One region of the Pseudohongiella spirulinae genome, then DNA from elsewhere that is predicted to be linked to it. Evidence: predicted binding sites of a transcription regulator. Region 1 holds the regulator's gene; each other region holds the start of a gene.
What was found. Region 1 encodes sigma-54, which starts transcription at its own class of promoters, with help from an activator protein. Its sites were predicted from a motif close to ANTGGCATNNANNTTGCTNT; they were not measured.
Positions count from the first base shown of each region.

Region 2: glnA (type I glutamate--ammonia ligase) is a predicted target of sigma-54. The motif match lies at 1,905-1,924, and genes of this name have one in related genera.
Region 3: flhA (flagellar biosynthesis protein FlhA) is a predicted target of sigma-54. The motif match lies at 1,076-1,095, and genes of this name have one in related genera.

Region 1 covers NZ_CP013189.1:2,544,618-2,547,815, forward strand. The annotation lists gene lptB (LPS export ABC transporter ATP-binding protein) at 1-658, shown strand, start outside; gene PS2015_RS11710 (RNA polymerase factor sigma-54) at 760-2,256, shown strand; gene ptsN (PTS IIA-like nitrogen regulatory protein PtsN) at 2,324-2,791, shown strand; gene rapZ (RNase adapter RapZ) at 2,814-3,198, shown strand, end outside.
Region 2 covers NZ_CP013189.1:506,814-510,011, forward strand. The annotation lists gene glnL (nitrogen regulation protein NR(II)) at 1-256, opposite strand, end outside; gene glnA (type I glutamate--ammonia ligase) at 337-1,746, opposite strand; gene thiI (tRNA uracil 4-sulfurtransferase ThiI) at 2,077-3,198, shown strand, end outside.
Region 3 covers NZ_CP013189.1:1,833,416-1,836,613, reverse strand. The annotation lists gene flhB (flagellar biosynthesis protein FlhB) at 1-1,003, shown strand, start outside; gene flhA (flagellar biosynthesis protein FlhA) at 1,227-3,198, shown strand, end outside.

The DNA.
Region 1 (3,198 bases):
CATGTCTGTGCGAAGCGGCGAAATCGTTGGCCTGCTGGGCCCCAACGGAGCCGGTAAAACTACCTGTTTCTACATGATTGTCGGTCTGGTTAATGCCGATAGGGGCCGCATTCTTATCAATGATGAAAACCTGACCGGTCTGCCAATTTTTGCGCGCGCGCGACTGGGACTTGGCTATCTGCCTCAGGATTCTTCGATCTTCCGCAACCTGTCGGTCGAAGACAATATCATGGCCATTCTGGAAACCCGCAACGACCTCGATAAAGCTGGCCGACAAGAGAAGCTCGACAGTCTGATTCAGGAGTTTCACATCAATCATATCCGCAAGAACAAGGGTATGAGCCTGTCAGGCGGTGAGCGTCGTCGCACAGAAATCGCCAGGGCTCTGGCAAATGACCCGCGCTTTATCTTGTTGGACGAACCTTTTGCTGGCGTAGATCCGATCTCTGTCAGCGATATCAAATCGATTATCGAACACCTGAAGCAGCGCGGCATTGGAGTACTGTTGACCGATCACAACGTCCGGGAAACTCTGGACATCTGCGACAAAGCCTACATCGTCAGCGAAGGCGGTATCATCGCTGAAGGCAGCTCAGAGCAGATCCTGGCCAATGAGAAGGTCCGGGAAGTCTATCTTGGCAAGAACTTTCACATTTAGATGGACCGCCGTGATCTTGCAAAAACATCACCAACTCGGCATGATGCTTGCTTTCAAATCCTCTGTGCCGGGCACCAGGTTTAAATGAAGTACTTGTCGCCATGAAAATTTCGCTACAGCTAAAACTTGGTCAGCAACTGACCATGACACCGCAGCTGCAGCAGGCTATCCGGCTACTGCAGTTATCAACACTGGACCTTCAGAACGAGATCCACGAAGCACTGGAATCCAATCCCATGCTGGAACTCGACGAGTCACAGGAAGCGCCAGAAAGTACCAACGACTCCTACGAAGAACGCGAACTGGCATTTGATAAGGCAACAGCCAAAGCCACAGAAGACACCTCTGAAGACAGCAGCGACTCCAAATGGGAAGACAGCATTCCGGAGCAGTTGTCCGTCGACACGCACTGGGACGACATCTACCAGAGCACCTACACAACCGGCGGCCCGGCATCTGACAGTGACGACAACGACTTTGAGTCTCGCGATTCCGCCTCAGAAACACTTCAGGATCACCTGAGCTGGCAGCTCAATCTGACCAATATGTCCGATATAGACCGGCTGATCGGCATGGCCATTATCGATGCCATTGACGCTAATGGTCAGCTGTCAGTCAGTGTGCAGTCTATTCTGGAAGGATTGCAGGGCGAACTGGAGGTCGACGAGGACGAAGTCATCGCGGTACTGCACCGCATCCAGCAATTCGATCCGGTGGGTGTTGCTTACCGCGATCTATCCGAGTGTCTGAGCATCCAGTTGCAACAGATTCCGGTTGCGGCCCGAACAGAGGCAATTGAACATGCCCTGGTGCTGGTCAAAGACCATCTGGACCTGCTTGGCAGCCGCGACTACGCACAGATCATGCGTCTGGCCCGACTGAAGGAACATGAACTGCGTGATGCAATTGCCATCATCGAAAAACTTAATCCGCGACCCGGCGCCGACATTGCGCCGGCCAATACCAATTATGTTATACCCGATGTCATTGTCACCAAAGACAAACGCAGTGGCCGCTGGCAGGTCGAACTAAACCCTGAAACAGCGCCCAGGTTGCGCATCAATGCCGACTACGCAGCACTGGTAAAACGCTCTGAAAACAGTGCAGACAACAATTACCTGAGAGACAATCTGCAGGAAGCCCGCTGGTTTCTGAAAAGCCTGCAGAGTCGCAATGAAACCCTGCTGAAAGTCGCCAGTCGAATTGTTGAGCATCAACAGGGTTTTCTGGAACATGGCGAAGAAGCCATGAAACCCCTGGTTCTGCACGATATCGCCGAAGCGGTTGAAATGCATGAGTCGACCATTTCCCGGGTCACCACACAAAAATATATGCACACGCCGCGCGGCATCTTCGAGCTTAAGTACTTTTTCTCCAGCCATGTCAGTACAGCTGCCGGGGGCGAATGTTCATCTACCGCCATACGTGCCCTGATCAAAAAGTTGGTTGCTTCAGAGAATACCCGCAAGCCGCTGAGTGACAGTAAAATTGCCAAACTGCTGGAAGAGCAGGGTATTAACGTAGCACGGCGGACAATTGCCAAGTATCGTGAATCACTGGCGATACCGCCCTCCAACGAGCGAAAACGCCTGGACTGAGACCAGTCCGATTGCCAGCAAAGAAGCAAGGCTCTAGAATGTCGTCTCCGGATAACAGGACCTATTCATGCAACTGACCAGTATTCTTACCCCGGAACGGGTTTTTTGTAATCTGCCCGGGGTCAGCAAAAAACGCTTTCTGACAACCATCAGCGAAAAGATCGCCAAGTCAGCACCGCAACTGTCCGCCGACTCCATTTACACAGCGCTGCTGGCACGGGAGCAACTTGGCAGCACGGGAATCGGCAACGGTATTGCTATCCCGCATTGCCGGGTCGCCGAGTGCGATGCGATCACCGGCACACTGGTCAAGCTGGAAGAAGGCATTGATTTTGACGCCGTCGACTCGCAACAGGTGGACCTGTTGTTCATTCTGATTGTACCGGCTGAAGAAACAGCAGAGCATCTCCGTGTGTTAAGCGCGCTGGCGCACCTGTTCCACCAGGAGGCTTTCTGCCAGGCTTTACGAGCCGCTGCAACAGACCAGGAACTTTACGACACCGCCATTCGATTCGATCAGCAAAGCAGCCAATAACCCTCGTCAGGCAGGTACGCGCGTGAAACTCTTGATAATCAGCGGTCGCTCCGGTTCAGGTAAAAGTACGGCGCTTAACATGCTGGAAGACAGTGGTTATTACTGTATCGATAATTTGCCGGCCAGCCTGTTGCCTGCCTTCATTCAGCGCATCAGCCATGAGCAGCAGGAATTGCCCCGCGTTGCCGTGAGTATTGATGCCCGCAACATTCCTGATGATCTTAAAAAAGTCCCTGATATCCTGCGAAACCTGCAGGAATCAAGCCTGAACCCGGAAGTGATTTTCCTGGATGCCAGCAGCCCGGTACTGATTCGCCGTTTCAGCGAAAGCCGTCGGCGCCACCCGCTTACTACCGACAGCATTGGACTGCGCGAGGCCATCAACAAAGAAAGGGAATTGCTGGAGC
Region 2 (3,198 bases), 1.3 Mb from region 1:
GAAGCTGCGTTTTGCGTTTGGTAAAGCTGTGATTTTCACTGACGGCCTGACGGATATCGGCGATGTCCTGCTCTGCGTTCAGCAGAATGTCACCCACAAAGGCCTGATCAAATTGCCGACCACTGATGGCCAGCAGATTTTCTGCGGCCAGATTGATGTAACACAGGCGCAGCGTTTCGTCCCATATCAGAACAGCGGTGGCCAGATTGTCCATCAGTCTCTTGTATAGTGTTTGGCTGCTTAACACGTTGTTCATAGTCTCCAACAAAAACGCCCGGCGGGGGTATCCAGCCGGGCGTCTTGAGTCACACCTGCAAAGGCGGGATGTCAGTCAGATTACAGGCTGTAGTACATATCAAACTCAACGGGGTGAGTTGACATATTCAGTCGCTGACAATCCTGGCGCTTCAATTCAAGGTAACCGTCGATAAGGTCATCGCAGAATACGCCGCCAGCTTTCAGGAACTCGCGGTCCTGATCCAGTGCATCCAGTGCTTCGTCCAGAGAGAAGCTGACACGCGGTATCGCTGCTTCTTCTTCCGGCTCCAGATCGTACAGGTCTTTGCTGGCCGGATCGCCAGGGTGGATCTTGTTCTGGATGCCGTCCAGGCCAGCCATCAGCAGGGCCGCGAAGTAAAGGTACGGGTTAGCAGTGTTGTCACCGAAACGTACCTCAATACGAATAGCCTTGGGGTTGCCGCCCAGAACGTATGGAATACGGATTGATGCTGAACGGTTGCGGGATGAGTAAGCCAGCAGTGTGGGCGCCTCAAAACCTTTTACCAGACGCTTGTAGCTGTTGGTAGATGCGTTGCCGAAGGCGTTCAGTGCCTTGGCATGCTTGATGATACCGCCAATGTAGTAAAGGGCAGTTTCTGAAAGGCCGGCATATCCGTCACCGGCGAATGTGTTCTTGTCATCTTTCCAGATAGACATGTGAACATGCATGCCAGAGCCGTTATCGCCTACCAGCGGCTTGGGCATAAATGTGGCAGTCTTGCCAAAAGCGTGAGCTGTGTTCAGTACGCAATACTTGAGAATCTGAACTTCGTCTGCTTTGTAAACCAGAGTGTTGAAGCGAGCACCGATTTCGCACTGACCAGCGTTTGCCACTTCGTGGTGATGCAGCTCGATTTTCAAGCCCATTGATTCCATTGTGTCACACATGGCGCCACGCAGGTCGCTCAGTGAGTCAACAGGAGGGACGGGGAAGTAACCACCCTTAACGCGTGGACGGTGACCCATGTTGCCACCTTCAATGCTCTTGCTGCTTGACCAGGCGGCTTCTTCGCTGCCAATCTTGAAGAAGGAGCCGTCCATTGCAACATTCCACTTGATTTCGTCGAATACGAAGAATTCGTTCTCCGGTCCAAAGAATGCCTTGTCACCAATGCCGGTTGACTTCAGGTACTCTTCTGCACGACGGGCAACTGAACGCGGGTCGCGATTATAGCCCTGCATTGTGCGGGGCTCGATGATGTCGCAGCGCAGATTCAGTTGAGGTTCGTCAGAGAACGGATCCAGCACGGCAGTAGAATCGTCCGGCTTCAGGATCATGTCTGATTCATTGATGCCTTTCCAGCCCGCAACTGAGGAACCATCAAACATCACTCCGTCCATGAAGCTCTCATCGACCGCGGAGGCCGGGAAGGTTACGTGTTGCTCCTTGCCCTTGGTATCGGTGAAGCGCATGTCGACCCATTTGATGTTGTGATCTTTAATTAATGTTAAAGCCTTGTCAGACATTCCTGATCCTCCGTGTGATCGAGAATTATGTGCCGGCCCCGGAATTATTTGTCCTGACCTGACACGGGTTAGTAAGCTTGCAGTATTCTGCTCTCAACAAGCAGGGTAAACGGCCTTATAATGGTGCTGTCGCCGGATTAACCCCGAGTGCACTAGGATGAGCAAGAGTCGTGCCAAAATGGAGCGCGGTGCGCGGCCTTGTATATCAAGCAGTTAAATCAAATCCGTCTTTCTTTTCGCACCATAATAGCGCTTACATGTATTTAATGCACTAACATTGTGCATAAGGCCTTTCGCAGCTAGTGCCTTCCCGCCAAATTGAGGTAGTTAATGCTATACGTCATACGCTTTTTTCCGGAGATCACCATCAAAAGCAAACCGGTCAGGCATCGTCTGATCCGGGCTTTGCGACGCAATCTCAGGGTGATTCTGAAGCGGCTGGACAGCGAAGTCAGTGTGATTGGCGACTGGGATATTCTGGAAGTGGAAACACCGCCAAACGATGGAATGCTTGAGCGCCAGGTGCTGGAGGTACTGCGCAATACCCCGGGAATTTCCGTAATCAGGCCGGTGGAGAAAATGCCGCTGCCTGATCTGGATGGTATGGCTGCCGAGGTTCTGGTGCACTATCGAGAGGCGCTGGCCGGGCGCACTTTTGCGGTCCGCTGCAAGCGTCAGGGGCAGCATGAATACAGTTCAGGCGATATTGAGCGCCATATTGGTGCAGTACTCATGCAAAACACCGGGGCCAGTGGCGTGGATCTGGTGAATCCGCAGATTACGGTGCGTGTTGAGGTACGTCACCACACGCTGTATGTGGTTAAGGAGCAGGTGCCTGGTATCGGCGGGTTTCCCATCGGTTCACAGGAACCGGTTCTGTCACTGATTTCTGGTGGTTTTGATTCGGCAGTTGCCAGTTATTTGTGCATGCGCCGGGGGCTGCAAACGCATTTTATCTTTTTTAATCTGGGTGGGCGCGAACATGAGATTGCAGTTAAAGAGGTGGCGCTGTATCTGTGGATGAAATTTGGCTCCTCACACCGCGTGAAGTTTATCAGCGTGCCATTTGAGCCGGTTGTGAATGAGATCATGGAACGGGTGGACAGTGGTCATATGGGAGTTGTGCTGAAGCGCATGATGATGCGTGCGGCGGACAGTATCGCCCGCAGTATGCGCGTTCGCACGCTGGTGACCGGCGAAGCCATAGCCCAGGTGGCCAGTCAGACGCTGCCTAATCTCAGTATTATTGATCAGGCGACGGATCTGCTGATTCTGAGGCCGCTGATCGTGACGGACAAGCAGCAGATTATCGATATAGCCCGGCAGATTGGTACGGAAGAGTTTTCCGCCAATGTGCCGGAATACTGCGGGGTCATCTCGGTTCGCCCAACCACGCATGCGCGCCGTGTGCGCATCGAGCACGAGGAGCGGGAGATGGATGCGCAGGTGTTG
Region 3 (3,198 bases), 710 kb from region 1:
CATGCTGATGTTCGGCGGTTTGATGGCCAGATCCATGGGCAGAATCATGGATCAGAATTTCTCGCTGTCACGTGAGGATATTTTCGATACCAGTGCCATGGTCCGATTCCTGGATATATCTGCCATGGAAGGTCTGATATTGCTGCTGCCGGTGTTTGGTATTTTGTTGGTGGCGGCGTTTCTGGGTCCGATTGGTCTGGGCGGCTGGAATTTCACCTTCAAGGCCGTGATGCCCAAGTTCAGTCGACTCAATCCGGGCTCCGGGCTCAAGCGCATGTTTGGCCCCAAGTCGCTGATGGAGTTGGCAAAAGCAGCCGCCAAAGTGCTGGTGGTGGCAGGTATCGCACTGCTGCTGTTCATGTTCAACATGGATCGCATCATGTCAATTTCCCAGCAGGACATTGGTCCTGCCATTCTCAATGCCATGATCATTATCGGCTGGTCGGTACTGGCGATGTCTTGCGCCATGATTCTGATTACCCTGGTTGATATTCCGTTTCAGATTCATTCGCACACAGAGAAGTTGCGTATGACTCACCAGCAGGTCAAGGATGAAATGAAAGACACCGAGGGCAAACCTGAGGTGAAGCAGCGTATCCGCCAACTGCAATATCAGATGTCACAGAACAAGATGATGGGTGCGCTGCCTGAAGCCGACGTCATCATCACCAACCCTGAACATTACGCCGTAGCGCTGAAATACAAACAGGGCAGTGGTCAGGCGGCGCCGGTGATGATCGCTAAAGGCATCGACTTTATGGCGTTGCGTATCCGCGAGGCCGCCAACAAACATGAGATCCCCATTGTCGAGTCGCCCGTTCTGGCGCGTGCCATTTATTACAACACCAAAGTTGACGAAGAAATCCCCGAAGGACTGTACAAAGCCGTAGCCCAGGTGCTGGCCTATGTCTTCCAGCTACGCCAGCATACACGCGGTGTTGGTCCGCGACCGACGCTGGCAAGCGATCTTCCCGTACCTGATGAACTAAAAAGAGACCACTGACGCTGGGGACGGAGCGCTGGTCTCCGTCCCCTCACTTTGTTAGCGACAGAGTGCCACCGAACGGATGGCAGCTTTGGCATGAGTCTTGCGATACCCCTCCCGGTAACGACTTTTTTGGCCTAAAAGGCCAATAAAGCGTCAAGAATTTGGACGGGGTGACTGTAATCTGACAGTCAGCCGTCAAGGGAGCACTCTCCGGAGCATGATGAATCTGGGCAGCAACATGAATCGCACAACACTGGTGGCCAATGCCCGTAGTCTGACTGACGGTAATCTGGGCATACCTGTGTTGTTGCTACTCATCCTTGCGATGATGACGCTGCCAATTCCGCCGTTTTTGCTGGACGTCTTTTTCACCTTCAATATCACCATCGCTCTGGTGGTGCTGTGCGTGGCGGTGTACGCCATGCGGCCGCTGGATTTTGCGGTTTTTCCGACTATTCTACTGGTATCCACTCTATTGCGCCTGGCCTTGAACGTAGCGTCCACGCGGGTTGTGTTACTTAATGGTCATGAGGGTGGCGCCGCTGCCGGGCGGGTGATCGAGTCATTCGGTGAGGTGGTCATTGGCGGCAACTATGCCGTGGGTCTGATTGTTTTCCTCATCCTGATCATCATCAATTTTGTGGTCGTGACCAAAGGTGCCGGCCGTATCGCTGAGGTCAGCGCCCGCTTCACCCTGGATGCCATGCCGGGTAAACAGATGGCGGTAGACGCGGACCTGAACGCCGGCATTATCGATCAGGAACAGGCTCGTGTCCGTCGCCAGGATATCACCCAGGAAGCAGACTTTTATGGTGCCATGGATGGTGCCAGCAAATTTGTGAAAGGCGATGCAATCGCCGGCATCCTGATTCTGGTGATCAATATTCTCGGTGGTCTGGCCATCGGGATCATGCAGCACGGGCTGGACTTTGCCACCGCTGCAGAGCGCTACGCACTGCTGACAATCGGTGATGGTCTGGTGGCGCAGATTCCGGCACTGGTGCTGTCGACGGCAGCGGCCATCATGGTCACGCGCAATAACAACTCCGAAATGATGGGCGCGCAGGTGGTGGGACAGATGTTTGCCTCGCCGCGCTCGCTGGGCATCGCTGCCATGGTTTTGTTTGTGATGGGTGTGGTGCCGGGCATGCCGCATTTTGCCTTCCTGTCTTTGGCGCTGGCTGCCGCCGTCGGATCCTTCGCTATTTATTGGCGGCAACAAAAAGTCACCGGCGATGTGCTTGATGACGAGGTCGCAAAAAAAGCCGAGGCGGAAAAGCAGAAGGCTGACGCGGAACCGCAGGAGCTGGGCTGGAATGATGTGACGCCGGTCGATGTGGTGGGGCTGGAAGTTGGCTACCGCCTGATCCCCCTGGTGGACAAGTCGCAGGGCGGCCCTCTGTTGGCGCGCATAAAAGGTATCCGCAAAAAGTTGTCTCAGGATCTGGGTTTCCTGGTGCCGTCTGTGCATATCCGCGACAACCTGGATCTGCAGCCCAACGAGTATCGCATCAACCTGATGGGTGTAAATATCGGCGGTGCGGAGATCTACCCCGAACGTGAGATGGCTATAAATCCGGGTCAGGTCTATGGCGAGGCGCAGGGCATTGCGGCAAAGGATCCTGCCTTTGGCCTGGACGCGATCTGGATAGAGCCTGGACAGCGCGAGCAGGTGCAGGCCCTGGGTTACACCGTAGTGGATGCCAGCACGGTGGTGGCAACGCATATGAACACTCTGCTGCAGCAGCATGCTCACGAATTGCTGGGTCATGACGAAGTGCATGAGCTGCTGGCGATGCTGGGCAAAACCTCCAGGAAACTGGCCGAAGAGCTGCCAGGGCTGATTAACCCCAATATTCTGCGCCGGGTGCTGCAGAACCTGCTGCAGGAAGGCATACCGGTCAAGGACATGCGCACCATCGGTGAGGCGCTGGCAGTGGCCTCGGCGCGCAGTCAGGATCCCGGTGCACTGACATCGGCGGTTCGCGTATCACTGGCCCGGGTCATTGTACAAGGCATCTTCGGCAACCGTTCGGAGTTGCCGGTGATCACCCTTGATCCGGCATTGGAACAGATATTGCTTAAAGCAGTACAACAATCAGCTCAGCAAGGCGGAGGCGGCGATGACAACGTGGTTATTGAGCCTGGTATCGCCGAGCGACTGCAACAGGCACTGGTGCAGGCGGCACAGCGGCAGGAAATTGCCGGTA